Regions from separate parts of the Cellulomonas sp. NS3 genome, predicted to be linked through region 1. Evidence: predicted binding sites of a transcription regulator. Region 1 holds the regulator's gene; the other holds the start of a gene.

Region 1 (8,138 bases):
GGCGAGGAACTGGGAGCGGCCGTCGGCACCGGGCACGACGGAGGCGCCGCCGAGACCCGCGGTGGGGCCGGCGAGCTCGGGGTGGACCGTCTCGTCGGACCACGCGAGCAGCACGGGCGCCCACCCGTCGCCGTACCGCGCCTGGACCAGAGGACGCTCGAGGTCCGGCTCCTCGACCGTGAGCCCGGCGTCGACGAACGTGAGCCCCGTCGCGGCGGCGACCAGCGCGACCGACTCGGCCACGAGCTGCTGCCCCACCGCGGGCGCACCGTCGGGGCGGACGACGTAGCGGATCGGGCGGCACGGGTCGAAGCCGACGGGCTCCCCCGTCGGCCCCTCGTGCAGGAACGCGTACGCGCCCGAGGTCGTCACGGGCACCGGCGGTCGCGGTCGGACGGCACCCTCGACGGGCGCGGGGACGGACACGAGGCGCCCCTCGACCGAGACCATCGCGCGCGGCGCCGCGAGCCCGATGACCGGCTCGAGCGCGCCCCGCTGCCAGGCGAGCGCCGTGAGGACCACGGCGAGCACCGTCAGGAAGCCCGGGTGCAGCACCCGTCGACGCGTCGCGACGGGCTGCCCGGACCGTGCGAGACGCGCTGCGCGGCGACGGTACCGCCACATCGACAGGCTCACGCCGCGAGTCTGTCAAGCCCTCCGCGGGCGTGCGTACCACGGCACGGGTGAAGCGGCTGCCCACAGGGGTGAATGTGTCCGAGGGACGGGACCGGCTTGGACGCCCCCGGCCCGGGGAGCACCATGGGGGCGTGCTACGCGCCCTCCTCCTCGAGAACCTCCACCCCCAGGCCCGGACGATCCTCGAGTCCGCCGGCTTCGACGTGACCACGCGCACCGGAGCGCTCGACGAGTCCGAGCTGGTCGACGCGCTCCAGGGCGTCCACCTCCTGGGCATCCGGTCCAAGACCCACGTCACGGAGTCCGTGATCGCCCAGGCACCGGACCTGCTGGCCGTCGGCGCCTACTGCATCGGCACCAACCAGATCGACCTCGCCGCGGCGGCGGACCGCGGGGTCGCGACGTTCAACGCGCCGTTCTCGAACACCCGCTCGGTCGTCGAGATCGCGATCGCCGACATCATCGCGCTGACCCGCCGGCTCACGGAGTTCAACTCCGCGATGCACGCGGGAGTGTGGAACAAGAGCGCGGAGGGCGCGCACGAGATCCGCGGCCGCACGCTCGGGATCATCGGCTACGGCAACATCGGCACGCAGCTGTCCGTGCTCGCCGAGAACCTCGGCATGTCGGTGGTGTTCTACGACACCGCGGAGAAGCTCGCGCTCGGCAACGCCCGGCGCGCCGAGTCGCTCGACGAGCTGCTCGACGTCGCGGACATCGTGACGCTGCACGTCGACGGGCGCAGCGGGAACGCCGGCCTGTTCGGCGAGAAGCAGATCGCCCGGATGCGTCCCGGCTCGGTCTTCCTCAACCTCTCGCGCGGCTTCGTGGTCGACTACGCGGCCCTGCGCGACGCGATCGTGTCGGGCCACGTCGCCGGCGCGGCCGTCGACGTCTTCCCCACGGAGCCCAAGCGCAAGGGCGACCCGTTCACCTCGGAGCTCCAGGGTCTGCCGAACGTCATCCTCACGCCGCACACGGGCGGGTCGACCGAGGAGGCGCAGGAGGCGATCGGCCAGTTCGTCTCGAACAAGGTCCGCGACTACCTGGCGACCGGCTCGACGACGCTGAGCGTCAACCTCCCGAACGTGGCGCTCGACCAGCCCCCGGGCGCGCACCGTCTCGCCTACCTGCACCGCAACGTCCCCGGCGTGCTCGCGGCGGTCAACGCGACGCTCGCCGAGCACGGCGTCAACGTCGCCGGTCAGCTCCTCGCGACGCGCGGGGAGATCGGCTACGTCGTCACGGACACCGACGCCCCCGTCGAGGACGCGGTGCTCGACGCGCTGCGCTCGCGCCCCGAGTCGGTGCGGCTCCGCCTGCTGTCCTGAGCACCGGCCCGGGCCGACGGCGCCCCGGTCCCTGAACGCCACGAGGCGCCCGGACGAGCGATCGTCCGGGCGCCTCGCGCGTGTGGTGCGGGCGTCCCCTCGCGGGGCACCGCCGAGTTGTCAGGCCGAGCCGGACTTGCGCCGGAACTGGCGCTGCACGGGGCCGGCCGTCTCCGAGCCGTGCACGGATCCGGTGTTGCGCGAGCCGTCCGCGGAACGGTGCTGCGCCGCGGCCTTCTTGCGGTCGAGCGCTTCGCGGAACTTCGCCTTGGCGTCCTGGGCGACCTGCTCGGTCGTCGTGCTCTCGTCGTGCTCCGCCATCGCGGTACCTCCTCGTCGTGGTGGGTCCGGGAAGCCCGGCCGGCGGAGCGGGTCGCTGCGCTGCAGGGCCAGCCTCCCCGAGTCGGACGTGCAAAGCCAACCGGTTTCGGCACCGGGGGCTCCGGTCGCCGCTCGTGCCGTCGCGTGCGGCGAAGACCACCCGGCGTACCCATCAGTAACCTACGCCTCCGTAAGTTACGCTCGCGTAGTGACCACGACGCCCGACCGGCCCTGGCTCGCCTCCTACGCACCCGGCACGCCCGCGGAGATCGAGGTGCCCGACGAGCCGCTCGTCGCCAGCCTCGTGCGCGCCGCCGAGCAGCACCCCGACCGGGTCGCCGTCGACTTCCTCGGCCGCGAGACGACCTACGCCGAGCTCCTCACCGAGGTCGAGCGCGCCGCCGGGGCGCTGCACGGGCTGGGGGTCCGCGCCGGCGACCGCGTGGCGATCGCCCTGCCCAACGGCCGCGCGCACGTCGTCGCGTTCTGGGCCGTGCTGCGCCTGGGCGCCGTCGTGGTCGAGCACAACCCCACCTACTCCGCGGGCGAGCTCGAGCACCAGCTGCACGACTCCGGCGCCACGGTCGCCCTGTGCTGGGAGCAGACCGCCGCTCGCGTCGCCGAGGTCCGGGCACGCACCGCGGTCACGACCCTCCTCGCGGTCGACATCTCGCGCGACCTGCCCTGGCGCTCCCGCCTCGCGCTCACCCTGCCGGTGCCGGCCGCTCGCCGGACGCGAGCCAAGATGCGCGGACCGGTCCCCGCCGGCGCGCTGCGCTGGCACGACGTCCTCGCGCACGCCGAGCCGCTCGACCCCGGCCACCCGTTCCCGGAGGCGGGCGACGTCGCGCTCCTGCAGTACACCGGCGGCACCACCGGCACGCCCAAGGGCGCCGTCCTGACGCACCGCAACCTCGTCGCGAACGCCGTCCAGGGCGCCGTCTGGACCGGGCTCGGCAGCGGCTCCGAGACGATCTACGGCGCCCTGCCGTTCTTCCACGCGTTCGGCCTGACGCTCTGCCTGGCGTTCGCCACGCGCGTCGGAGCCACCCTCGTCGCGTTCCCCACGTTCGACCCGGACGCCGTGCTGCGCGCCCAGGCTCGACGGCCCGCGACGTTCATGCCGGGCGTGGCCCCGATGTTCGACCGCGTGGCCCGCGCCGCGGAGGAGCGCGGCACGGACCTCCGCTCGATCCGTGTGGCGATCGCCGGGGCGATGCCGATCCCCGCGGAGACGGCCGAGCGGTGGGAGCGGCTGACCGGAGGGCTCCTCATCGAGGGCTACGGCATGACCGAGACGTCCCCCGTCGCGCTCGGCAACCCGTGCACCCCGGACCGCCGCCCCGGCGCGCTCGGGCTGCCGTTCCCGAGCACCGACATCCGCATCGTCGACCCCGAGGACCCCACGCGCGACGTCGCGTCGGGCGAGCGCGGGGAGCTGCTCGTGCGCGGGCCGCAGGTGTTCTCGGGCTACTGGCAGCGCCCGGAGGAGACCGCGGAGCAGCTCCTCGACGGCGGCTGGCTCCGCACCGGGGACGTCGTCACGATGGACGACGACGGCGTCGTCACGCTCGTGGACCGCATCAAGGAGATGATCATCGCCGGCGGCTTCAAGGTGTACCCGTCGCAGGTCGAGGACCACCTCCGGACCATGCCGGGCGTCGCCGACGTCGCGGTGGTCGGCGTCCCCGGGGGCGACCTCGGGGAGAAGGTCGTCGCGGCCGTCGTGCTGGACGACCCGGCGCGGACCCTCGACGTGGCCGCCGTCCGGGCCTGGTGCGAGCAGCGCCTCGCGCGCTACGCCGTGCCGCGGGAGCTCGTCATCATGACCGAGCTGCCGCGCTCGCAGATCGGGAAGGTGCTGCGCCGCGTCGTGCGCGAGCGGGTGCTCGCCGGCGACGCGTCCGCCTGACGCCGACCCACAGGTTCAGGCCGACGGGCCCGACCGCCCGGCACCCGACGGCGACGCCTCGGGCTCGGTGCCGGGCTCCCCCGCCGCGGGCTCGTCGCTCGACGCCGCCGCGCGTGCTGCCTCGTGGTCCGCGCGGAGCACGGTGATCGCCGCCTCGAAGTCCTCGAGGGAGCTGAACGCCTGGTAGACGCTCGCGAAGCGCAGGTAGGCGACCTCGTCGAGCTCACGCAGCGGACCCAGGATCGTGAGCCCGATCTCGTAGGCGTCGAGCTCGGCGCTCCCGCTCGACCGGATGGTCTCCTCGACGCGCTGGGCGAGCAGCGCGAGGTCGTCCTCGCTCACCGGCCGGCCCTGGCACGCCTTGCGGACGCCGTTGATGACCTTCTCGCGGCTGAACGGCTCGGTGGCCCCGGAGCGCTTGACCACCGAGAGGCTCGCCGTCTCGACGGTCGTGAAGCGACGGTTGCACTGGGGGCACTGACGGCGACGACGGATCGAGGAGCCGTCGTCGGAGGTCCGGGAGTCGACGACGCGGGAGTCCCCGTGTCGGCAGAAGGGGCAGTGCACGCCTGAGAACCTAGGCGCTCGCGCGGCGACGACGCAACAGCGCCGCGCCTCAGCGCCGGACCGGGAAGGCCTCAGCGCTGAACGGGGAGGATGAGCTCCTGGCCCGCGTCCAGGCCCGCCGTCGTCAGCCCGTTGAGCGACTGGAGCTCGAGGACGACGTCCCGGACGTCCTCACCAGGAAGGGCGCTCTCCGCGGCGATCTCCCACAGGGTCTCGCCGGCGCCGACCGTGTACGTCGTCACCTCGAGCGCACGCGAGGGCCCGTCCGCGAGGGCCTGGCCGCCCTGCACGCCCGCGATCAGGACGAGCGCGGCGAGCAGCAGGACCACGAGCCGGCCGCGGCGCGTCAGGCGGAGCGGGCGCTCCTCGGCCGGGACGACGGTCGAGCGGTGCGCCGCGGCGACCGGGCGCCGGAGCGAGGCGGTCGCGGGTCGCGCCGGAGCAGCCGCCGCGGCGCGCCCGGGTGCCGCGGCGCTCCGGACCCGCACGCCGTCACGCGCCGGGGCGACGGGTCGCGCGCGCCGCGGCGTCGGGACTGCCGCCACCTGCGCCTCCGGCGCGGCGAACCACGCCTCGCGCGCCCGTGCTGCTGCGCTCCCGCCACGCACGTCCGAGCCGCGCGCTGCCGTGGAGATCACCATCGCACCCATGCCGCCACCCTCCCTCGTCGACCCCGCGCTCCCCGCGCGGGTTCGAACACGTGTTCGTCGAACGCTTGTACGGTTCTACCACCCCGCGTCGCGGGATGTCGAGACACGCTCGAACAGATGTTTGATCCGTCACCCCTGCTCCCCTAGGCTGACGTCGCAGGAGACAGCGCACCACGAGGCACTGACACGGGCGCTGGCCAGCACCGATACATCTGGAGGCGACGGTGGCGAAGCAGCGCGGGACCGAGGAGAGGGCGGCGGACGCCCCGGGCGGCGCGGCCCGTGGCGCCCTGGCGTCGGTGCACGCGCTGCCCGACGCTGCCCCGGACGGCGACGGGCTCACGGCACGCCAGCGGCTCGTGCTCGAGACGATCCGCACCTCCGTCGAGTCGCGCGGCTACCCGCCGAGCATGCGCGAGATCGGCGACTCGGTCGGGCTGACGAGCCCGTCGAGCGTCAAGCACCAGCTCATGGCGCTCGAGCGCAAGGGCTACCTGCGTCGCGACCCGAACCGGCCACGGGCGATCGAGGTCGTGCAGCCGGACGACTCGCGCGGGGTCACGACGTGGTCGGCGCCGAGCGTCACCGCGACGGCCTCCGCCGGGCTGGGCGACGAGGACAGCGCCGCGCGGGACTCCGCACCGGCTCCGTCGTACGTCCCCGTCGTCGGCCGGATCGCGGCCGGTGGTCCGATCCTCGCCGAGCAGGTCGTCGAGGACGTCTTCCCGCTGCCGCGCCAGCTCGTCGGCGACGGCGACCTGTTCCTGCTCAAGGTCCAGGGGGACTCGATGGTCGAGGCCGCCATCTGCGACGGCGACTGGGTCGTGGTGCGGCGTCAGCCCGTCGCCGAGAACGGCGAGATCGTCGCCGCGATGATCGACGGCGAGGCGACCGTCAAGACGTTCAAGCGCGCCGACGGGCACGTGTGGCTGCTCCCCCACAACGCGGCCTACGCCCCGATCCCGGGGGACGACGCCCAGGTGCTGGGCCGGGTCGTGAGCGTGCTCCGCAGCCTCTGACCCGGCGCCGGTCGCCGACCCACGCCGGCGCCCGCGAGGTGCCGCCTGCCGGCTCACGTGGGCGCCGGGAGCACCCCGGACCTGCACCGGCGAGGCCCGCACCGACGAGTCGCGCCCCGACGAACGAGACGGCCGCCCTCCCCGCGATCAGCGGAGGGGCGGCCGTCGTCGTCCGGACGCGTGCGCCCGGGTCAGAACCCGAAGCGGCGGGCCACCGCGCGCAGCGTCTCGGCCGAGCGGCGCAGCCCGGCGAGCTCGTCCGCCGACATCGGCACCTCGAGCCGCTCGCCGACGCCGTCGCGACCCACGAGCGCCGGGACGGAGAGGCACACGTCGCGGATGCCGTGGTACCCGTCGAGCAGCGAGGAGACCGGCAGGATGCGCTGCTCATCCTTGATGACGGCCTCGATGATGCGGGACCCGGCGAGGGCGACCGCGTAGTTCGTCGCCCCCTTGCCCTCGATGATCCGGTACGCGGACTCGACGACCTCGCGCGCGATGCCGTCGCGCACCTCCGAGGTGAGCGGCCCTCGCCCGTTGATGCCGTTCCACTCGAGTAGCGGCACGGCCCCGATCGTCGCGGAGCTCCAGAGCGGGAGCTCGGTGTCGCCGTGCTCCCCCGCGACGTACGCGTGCACGTTCTGCACCGCGACGCCGGTCTGCTTCGCGATGAGGTAGCGCAGCCGCGAGGAGTCGAGCACCGTGCCGGAGCCGAACATCTGCGTCGGCGGGAGGCCCGACTGCTGCAGGGCGGCGTACGTCACGATGTCGACCGGGTTGGTGACCATGATGTAGACCGCGTCGGGCGCGACCTCGACGAGCGGCGGGAGGATCTTGCCGACGAGCGAGATCGTCGCCTCGGCGAGGTCGATGCGGCTCTGCCCGGGCTTCTGCTTCGCACCGGCCGTGACCACGACGACGTCCGCGCCGGTGCAGACCGCGATGTCGTCGGAGCCGACCACCTCGGCCATCGGCATGAACTGGATGCCGTGCCCCAGGTCGAGCGCCTCGGCCTCGACCTTCGCCTTGTTGATGTCGTAGAGCGCGACGCTGCGCGCCGCGCCGCGCATGAGGGCCGCGTACGCCATCGTCGAGCCGACCGCGCCGGCCCCGACGATCGCGAGCTTGCTGGTCCGTCGCACCTGGCCCGCGGTCACACCCGTCAGCCCCAGGTCGTCCCCGTCGTTCTCGCTCACGCGTCCTCCTCACCGGTGGGCCCCCGCGGCCCCGACGCCCGTGGGCGTCGTGATCAGGCTAGTTGCTCGCGCCGGTGCCGACGCGTCCGTCCAGGCGGCGCAGCGCGGCCTCGACGACCCCCCGGTCGGTGGTCCGCCAGAAGCCGGGGAGCGACCGGGTGAGGAAGTCGCCGTAGCGCGCCGTCGCGAGCCGCGGGTCGAGCACCGCGACGACCCCGCGGTCGTCGACGCCCCGGATGAGGCGCCCCGCGCCCTGCGCGAGCAGCAGCGCGGCGTGCGTCGCCGAGACCGCCATGAAGCCGTTGCCGCCCGACGCGGCGACCGCCTCGGAGCGGGCCGACCGCACGGGGTCGTCCGGGCGGGGGAAGGGGATCCGGTCGATCAGCACGAGCTGGCACGACGGCCCCGGGACGTCGACGCCCTGCCAGAGCGAGAGCGTCCCGAACAGGCACGTGCGCTCGTCCGCGGCGAAGTCGCGCACGAGCGTCGGCAGCTGGTCCTCGCCC
Region 2 (8,138 bases), 770 kb from region 1:
GCGCCTCGCGGATCGGCAGCGCGCAGACCTCGGCGATCGAGTGGCCGCCGACCCGGACCGCGAGCACCTCCGGCTTGAGCCGCGCACCGTCGCACACGGGGCACGGGACCTCGCGCATGTAGGCCTCGTACTTCTCCTTGCTCCACTCCGACTCGGTCTCGGCGTAGCGCCGCTCGAGGAACGTCACGACGCCCTCGAACCCGGTCGAGTACTGCCGCTCACGGCCCCAGCGGTTGCGGTACTTGACGTGCACCTCGTGGTTCTCGCCGTACAGCACGGCCTTCTTCGCGCGCTCCGGCAGCGCCCGCCACGGGGCGTCCATCGAGAAGCCGAGGTCGCTCGCGAGCGCGGTCAGGACGCGCGTGAAGTACTCGCTCGAGACCTGGGACCAGGGCGCGACCGCGCCGTCGGCGAGCGACAGGTCCTCGTCGGGGATGACGAGGTCGGGGTCGACCTCGAGCCGCGAGCCGATGCCCGTGCACTCGGGGCACGCGCCGTAGGGGGCGTTGAACGAGAACGTGCGCGGCTCGATCTCCTCGAGCGTGAGCTGGTGGTCGTTCGGGCACGCCCGGTGCTCGGAGAACCGGCGCTCGCGCTCCGGGTCGTCCGCGCCGGCGTCGACCATCTCGGCGACGAGCAGGCCGCCCGCCAGGCCGAGGGCGGTCTCGACCGAGTCGGTGAGCCGGCGCTGCACGCCCTCACGCGCCACGAGGCGGTCGACGACCACCTCGATGTCGTGCTTGAGCTTCTTCTCGAGCGTCGGGGGGCTCGTGAGCTGGACGACCTCGCCGTCGACGCGGGCACGCGCGAAGCCCTTGGCCTGGAGCTCCTTGAACAGGTCCGCGTACTCGCCCTTGCGCCCGCGCACGACCGGCGCGAGGACCTGGTAGCGCGTCCCCTCGGGGAGCTCGAGCAGGCGGTCGACGATCTGCTGGGGCGTCTGCGCGGTGACCCGCTCGCCGCACACCGGGCAGTGCTGGGTCCCGGCGCGGGCGAACAGCAGGCGCAGGTAGTCGTAGACCTCGGTGATCGTGCCGACGGTCGACCGAGGGTTGCGGTTGGTCGACTTCTGGTCGATCGAGACCGCGGGCGAGAGGCCCTCGATGAAGTCGACGTCGGGCTTGTCCATCTGCCCGAGGAACTGCCGCGCGTACGCCGAGAGGGACTCGACGTAGCGTCGCTGACCCTCGGCGAAGATCGTGTCGAACGCGAGCGACGACTTGCCCGAGCCGGAGAGCCCGGTGAAGACGATGAGGCTGTCCCGCGGGAGGTCGAGGTCGACGTTGCGGAGGTTGTGCTCGCGGGCCCCCTGGACCACCAGACGATCATTCACCCCGACATGCTACGTCGACCCTCCGACATGCCGCACAGGTGTTCGAACGGAACGTGACCAGCGCCACGCCGCCGGCGCCCGCAGGTGCCCGGCGGGTGCCCGGCGCGCACCTCGCCGATGATGGACGGATGCGCCCCCACACTCCCCCGCCGATCGGTGACTACGCGGTCCTCGGCGACGGGCACACCGCCGCGCTCGTGTCCCGCCGCGGCTCCGTCGACTGGCTCTGCCTGCCCCGGTTCGACTCGCCCGCGTCGTTCGCCGCGCTGCTCGGCACGCGCGAGCACGGGCGGTGGCTGCTCACCGTGCCCGACGCGACCGAGGTGTCCCGCACCTACGTCGAGGACTCCTTCGTCCTGCGGACGACGTACACCTCCCCCACGGGCACCGCGGTCGTGACGGACGCCATGCCCGTCGGTGACGGCCGGGCCGACCTCGTCCGGCGCGTCGAGTGCACCGCAGGCACGGTGGCGGTCGAGCACGAGTGGGTCGTGCGGTTCGGCTACGGCGCGATCGTGCCGTGGGTGCACCACGTCCACGACGTCAACGGCGTCGAGGGCATCCAGGCCGTCGCCGGACCCGACTCGCTCCTCCTGCGCGGGGACCGCCTGCCGGTGCCGCACGGTCGGGTGCACCGCGACGAGTTCGAGCTCGCCGCCGGCGAGAGCGTCGAGCTCGCCGTCACCTGGACGCGCTCGTGGGACGAGGTGCCCCGGCGCCTGACGATCCCCGACCGGGTCGACGCGACGCTCGGCGCGTGGGGCGAGTGGGCGCGGCGCTGCGACTACACCGGCTCCTACCGCCCGCAGGTGGTCCGCTCGCTGCTCGTGCTGCGCCTGCTGACGCACGCCGAGACCGGCGGCATCGTCGCGGCGCCGACCACATCGCTGCCCGAGGACTTCGGCGGCGAGCGGAACTGGGACTACCGGTTCTGCTGGCTGCGGGACGCCGCGATGACGCTCGAGGCGCTGCTCGAGCACGGCTACCGCGACGAGGCGACCGCGTGGCGCGGCTGGCTCCTGCGGGCCGTCGCCGGCGACCCCGCGGACCTGCAGATCATGTACGGCGTCGACGGCGGGCGCGACCTGCCGGAGCGCACGCTCGACCACCTGCCCGGCTACGCGGGCTCACGCCCGGTCCGGATCGGCAACGCGGCCGTCGGGCAGACCCAGAACGACGTGCTGGGCGAGGTGATGTGCGCGCTGCACGAGGCGCGCGCGGGCGGGCTCGCCGAGTCGGACGACTCGTGGGCGATGCAGCGGCACCTCGTCCGGGACCTCATCACGAGCTGGCGCGAGCCGGACCGCGGCATCTGGGAGGTCCGCGGCGAGCCGCGCCACTTCACGCACTCGAAGGTCATGTCGTGGGCCGCGCTCGACCGTGCCGTGCGGGCCGTCGAGGACCACGGCCTGCCGGGTCCCGTCGACGAGTGGCGCCGCGAGCGGGACGCCGTGCACGCGGACGTGCTCGAGCACGGCTGGGACGAGGAGCTCGGGACGTTCGTGCAGCACTACGGCGCGACCCACACCGACGCGGCGCTGCTCCAGATGCTCCAGGTCGGGTTCCTGCCCCCGGACGACCCGCGCATGGTCTCGACCGTGGCCGCGATCCGGCGCGAGCTCGAGGTCGCGCCCGGGTTCCTGCTCCGCTACCGCGCCGAGCGCACCGACGACGGCCTGGCCGGCAGCGAGCACCCGTTCCTGGCGTGCTCGTTCTGGCTGGCCGACGCGCTCGCCCGGCAGGGCGACGTCGCCGGGGCGAGCGCCGCGCTCGACACCCTCACGGCGCTCGGCGGCGAGCTCGGCCTGCTCGCGGAGGAGTACGACCCGGTCGACGGGCGCATGGCCGGCAACTACCCGCAGGCGCTCTCGCACCTGGCCCTCGTGCGCGCCGTCCGCAGCCACGACCGAGCGCTCTCCGGCGCGGAGCTGCAGCCGGTCGGCACCACCCTCGACGGTGCGTCGTGACCTACACCGGCGACGTGCGTCCCGGCGGCCCCGCCGACGTGCGGGAGCTCGACGAGGTCGTGCTCCGCAAGCTCGCCGTCGGGCCGATGGCCAACAACGCCTACCTGCTCACGTGCCGCCGCAGCGGTGCGCAGCTCCTCGTCGACGCCGCCGACGAGCCCGCGCGGCTTGCCGAGCTGCTGCACGACGTCTCCGCGGCGTCGCGGCTCGACCTCGTCGTGACCACGCACCAGCACGCGGACCACCACCGTGCGCTCGCGTCGGTCGTCGCGCTCACGGGCGCACCGGTGGCCGCCGGGGACGCCGACGCCGACGCGATCACGGCCGCGACGGGGGTCGCCGTGCAGTGCCGGCTCCGGCACGGCGACACGCTCACGGTCGGCCACCTCGTCCTCGAGGTCGTCGCGCTGCGCGGGCACACCCCCGGCTCCGTCGCGCTCGCCTACCGCGAGCCGGAGCACGTGCACGCCGAGGGCGCCGTCCCCGGCCGGGTGCACCTGCTCACCGGCGACTCGCTCTTCCCCGGCGGCGTGGGCGCGACGGGAGGGGACGCCGCGCGCTTCACGGCGCTGCTGGGTGACGTCGTCGACCGCGTCTTCGACCGGTTCGGCGACGACACGTGGGTGTACCCGGGGCACGGCGCCGACACCACGCTGGGCGCCGAGCGACCGCACCTCGACGAGTGGCGCGCCCGCGGCTGGTGACGGGGCAGCCGTCCCCGCGGGGGTCGCCGCGCGTGGTGCGGTGCCGGGCGGACGTGCCGGGCGGACGTGCGAGGCGGAGCCCGCGCTCAGGCGCCGAGGACGTCCGGGTCCGGGCCGACGCGCTCGCCTCGGTCGAGCCCGGCGACGAGCCGGTAATCCTCGTCGGTGAGCTCGAAGCCGAAGACGTCGACGTTCTCCCGGATCCGCCCGGGCGTCACCGACTTCGGGATCGCGAGCGTGCCGAGGTCGAGGTGCCAGCGGAGCACCACCTGCGCGGGCGTCACGCGGTGGCGCCGGGCGACGGACACGATCACCGGGTCCTCGAGCACGCCGTTCCCGGCCCCGAGCGGCGCCCACGCCTGCGTCGCGACGCCCAGCCGCGCGTGGTGCTCGCGCAGGGCACGCTGCTGCAGGTACGGGTGCAGCTCGACCTGGTTGAGCACGGGCACGACACCCGAGTCCTCGATGATGCGGGTCAGGTGCGCGGGCTGGAAGTTCGAGACCCCGATCGAGCGCACGCGACCGTCCTCCCGGAGCCCGACGAGCGTCTGCCACGTCTCGACGTACAGGCCCCGGCCCGCGCACGGCCAGTGGATCAGGTACAGGTCCGGGGGGCCGACGTCGAGCCGCGCGACGGAGGCGTCGAACGCGCGCAGCGTGCGCTCGCGCCCCTGGTCGTCGTTCCACACCTTGGTGGTCACGTGGAGCTCCTCGCGCGGGATGCCCGACTCCCGCAGCGCGCGCCCGACGCCGACCTCGTTGCCGTAGAGCCTCGCGGTGTCCACGAGGCGGTACCCGGCGGCGAGCGCGGTCGCCACGGCGTCGCGCGCGCCCTCGTCGTCGACCTTGTACACCCCGAGCCCGAGCTGCGGGACCGCGGTCCCGTCGAGCAGCGCGACGTCCGGGACCGGGGGCTGCGTGGGAGCGCTCGTGGTCATCCCCGCACTCTCTCACCGGCCCCGGCGGCCCGCGAAGGCGGCCGGCGCCGTGCGGCAGGATGTCCGCATGTCGATCTTCGCCGTGCAGTACACCTATGACGAGCGCCGTGACCGGCAGGACGCCGTGCGCCCCGAGCACCGCACCTACCTGCGCGGGCTCGCGGAGCAGGGCACGCTGCTCGCCTCCGGGCCGTGGGCCGACGGCGCGCCGGGGGCGCTCCTCGTCTTCCGCACCGACGACGAGGCGACGCTCGACGCCCTGCTCGCCGCGGACCCGTTCGCGCGCGAGGGCCTCGTCGCGTCGACGACCGTGCGCGGCTGGAACGTCGTGATCGGCGGCTGGCCGGAGCCCGCACCCCTCTGACGGTCGTCGTCCACCGGTCGACGGACCCGACGGTGCGCGTGCACGCGGCGCGGGACCGCCCGGCGCCCGCCGTCGGCTACCGTCGGCGCGTGCGATCCCTCCGCAGCCCCGTCCGGCCCCGCCCGTGAGGACCGCCGCGGTGGTCGGCGGCGGTCCCGCGGGACTCGTCGCCGCGGAGGTGCTGGGCAGGGCGGGCGTGTCGGTCACCGTCTACGACCGCATGCCCTCGCCCGCGCGCAAGCTCCTGCTCGCCGGGCACGGCGGGCTCAACATCACGCACTCCGAGGGCCCCGAGCCCTTCCTCGCGCGGTACGGCAGCGCCTCCGAGCGGCTCGCGCCGGCGCTCCGGGCATTCGGCCCGCAGGACCTGCGCGACTGGTGCGCGGGCCTGGGTGAGCCGACGTTCGTCGGGTCGAGCGGGCGCGTGTTCCCGCGGTCGTTCCGCGCCACGCCGCTCGTCCGGGCGTGGCTGGTGCGCCTCGCCGACCTCGGGGTCCGGATCGAGCGGCGGCACCGGTGGACCGGCTGGGCCGAGCCGCCCGGCACCCTGCGCCTCGCGCGGGCGGACGGGTCGCAGACCGAGGTCACGAGCGACGTCACCCTCTTCGCGCTCGGCGGGGCGTCGTGGCCGCGCCTCGGCTCGGACGGCGGGTGGCTCGGCCCGTTCGTCGAGCGGGGGGTCGAGGTCGCACCGCTGCGGCCCGCCAACGTCGGGGTGCAGGTCGGCTGGACCGCCACGTTCGCGGACCGGTTCGCGGGGACCCCCCTCAAGCACGTGGCGCTGACGGTGCGCGGTGGGACACCGGGGGCCGGCCCGGCACGGACCGTGCCCGGAGGGACGCCGGCGGCCGGCCCGGCACGGACCGTGCGCGGTGACGCGATGGTGACCCGGAGCGGCCTCGAGGGCGGGCCCGTCTACGCGCTCGGGGCCGCGATCCGGGCGGCGCTCGACGCCGACGGGCGCGCGGTGCTGGACGTCGACCTGCGCCCCGACCACACGCTGCGCCAGCTCGCCGACCGGCTGCGGGAACGGCGGCGCCCCAAGGACTCCGGGACCACCTGGCTGCGCCGCGCGATCGGCCTCGACCCCGCGGCGATCTCGCTCGTCCGCGAGGCGGGCCGCGGTCCGCTGCCGACCGACGCGGACGCGGCCGCCACGCTGGTCAAGGCGGTGCCGGTCGAGGTGACGGGGACGATGCCGCTCGACCGCGCGATCTCGACCGCCGGCGGCATCGCGTGGGCCGAGGTCGACGGGTCGTTCATGCTGCACCGGATGCCGGGCACGTTCGTCGCGGGCGAGATGCTCGACTGGGAGGCGCCCACGGGCGGCTACCTGCTCCAGGCGTCGTTCAGCACCGGGGTCGCCGCCGCGCACGGGGCCCTCGCCTGGCTCGACGGCCGCACGACGGGCTGACCACGGCGGGTCAACGGCAGGCGGTCGACGGCAGGCGGTCGGCGCCGGGCGCGACGCGGACGCTGTCCCCCGCCGAGGGCGACGCCGCACCGGGCGCGTGATGGCGTCAGTCAGCGGACGGCGGGCAGACGCCGCGGCTCGAGCCGCTCCTCGACAGCCCGTCCGCCGTCCCGCCGCACGACGTACGCGCCCTGACCCGGCCGCTCGGAGACCGCCTCGACGAGCTCCGTGCCGCGGTACACGAGCCCGACGCCGTCGTCGGTGCAGTGCGTCGTCGGCAGCGTCCCGTCCGCGACGAGCGCGTGCACGAGCGGGCGGCGACGTGCCTCGGAGTCGTAGTGCACACCGTTGCCGTACGGCAGCAGCGCCAGGCCGTTCGTCACGGGCCGCAGCTCCGGACCGAACGAGTCGGTGGTGCCGCCGACGTACCAGCAGATGGACCCGGCGCTCACCCCGGCCAGCACCACGCCCGCCGCCCAGACGCGACGCAGGATCTCGTCGAGCCCGTGGACCCGCCAGACCGCGAGCAGGTTCGCGACCGAGCCGCCGCCGACCCAGACGACGTCCTGACTGAGGAGGTGGCCCTCGACGTCCTCGACGTTCGGCATCGAGAACAGCGTCAGGTGCGTGAGCTCGACGCCGGCGACGTGCGCCGCGTCCTGCAGGTCCGCCCGCCCCCACGCCTGGTCACCTCCCGCGGTGCCGAGGTGGCACACCCGCGGCCGTCCCGCCGGCCCTGCGAGGTCGATCGCGTGGTGGACGAGCGGCCCGAGCTCGAGCCGGGTGCGCCGACCCGCGACGTAGCCGCCCGAGGTCGCGACGATGGTGGGGGCGTCGGCAGTCATGGCGGAACGCTACCCAAGCGACGAGCGGCGCGTGCGCGGCGGACGACGCGACGCCCGGCCCCTCCCGCGGGTGCGGGCCGGGCCGGGCGCTGCGTGGTGCCCGCTGCGTGCGGGCGACGGTCTCAGCTCGCGGAGCTGGTGACCTCGGCCGGGTCCTCGTCGCCGCTCTCCGCAGCGGGACGGCCGCCCTCGCTGCGTGCGTCGTTGCGGGTCTTGAGGAGGCTCGCGATGGTCGCGACCGCGAGCGTCGCGAGGATGACCGAGAGCGAGAGCCACGTCGGGATCTCCGGCGCCCAGTGGAACGGCTCGCCGCCGTTGACGAACCCGAGCTCGTTCGTGTGCATCGCGTGGAGCACGAGCTTCACGCCGATGAAGCCGAGGATGACCGAGAGCCCCTGCGACAGGTACACGAGGCGCTCGAGCAAGCCGCCGAGCAGGAAGTAGAGCTGGCGCAGGCCGAGGAGGGCGAACGCGTTCGTCGTGAAGACCAGGTACGGCTCCTGCGTGAGGCCGTAGATCGCGGGGATCGAGTCGAGCGCGAAGAGGATGTCGGTGCTGCCGATCGCCGCCATC

The links. Region 1 encodes LexA, which represses DNA repair genes until DNA is damaged. Its sites were predicted from a motif close to TCGAACANNTGTTCGA; they were not measured.
Region 2: uvrA (excinuclease ABC subunit UvrA) is a predicted target of LexA. The motif match lies at 1,364-1,379, and genes of this name have one in related genera.

Annotation. Positions count from the first base shown of each region.
Region 1 covers NZ_CP103289.1:1,958,091-1,966,228, reverse strand. The annotation lists gene NXY84_RS09020 (M10 family metallopeptidase domain-containing protein) at 1-636, opposite strand, end outside; gene serA (phosphoglycerate dehydrogenase) at 768-1,967, shown strand; gene NXY84_RS09010 (DUF5302 domain-containing protein) at 2,088-2,288, opposite strand; gene NXY84_RS09005 (AMP-binding protein) at 2,497-4,200, shown strand; gene nrdR (transcriptional regulator NrdR) at 4,216-4,767, opposite strand; gene NXY84_RS08995 (LysM peptidoglycan-binding domain-containing protein) at 4,839-5,417, opposite strand; gene lexA (transcriptional repressor LexA) at 5,708-6,436, shown strand; gene NXY84_RS08985 (L-lactate dehydrogenase) at 6,628-7,632, opposite strand; gene NXY84_RS08980 (ATP-dependent DNA helicase) at 7,691-8,138, opposite strand, start outside.
Region 2 covers NZ_CP103289.1:2,726,359-2,734,496, forward strand. The annotation lists gene uvrA (excinuclease ABC subunit UvrA) at 1-1,333, opposite strand, end outside; gene NXY84_RS12480 (glycoside hydrolase family 15 protein) at 1,462-3,300, shown strand; gene NXY84_RS12485 (MBL fold metallo-hydrolase) at 3,297-4,004, shown strand; gene NXY84_RS12490 (aldo/keto reductase) at 4,091-4,942, opposite strand; gene NXY84_RS12495 (YciI family protein) at 5,010-5,306, shown strand; gene NXY84_RS12500 (NAD(P)/FAD-dependent oxidoreductase) at 5,431-6,720, shown strand; gene NXY84_RS12505 (peptidase E) at 6,831-7,565, opposite strand; gene NXY84_RS12510 (TerC family protein) at 7,688-8,138, opposite strand, start outside.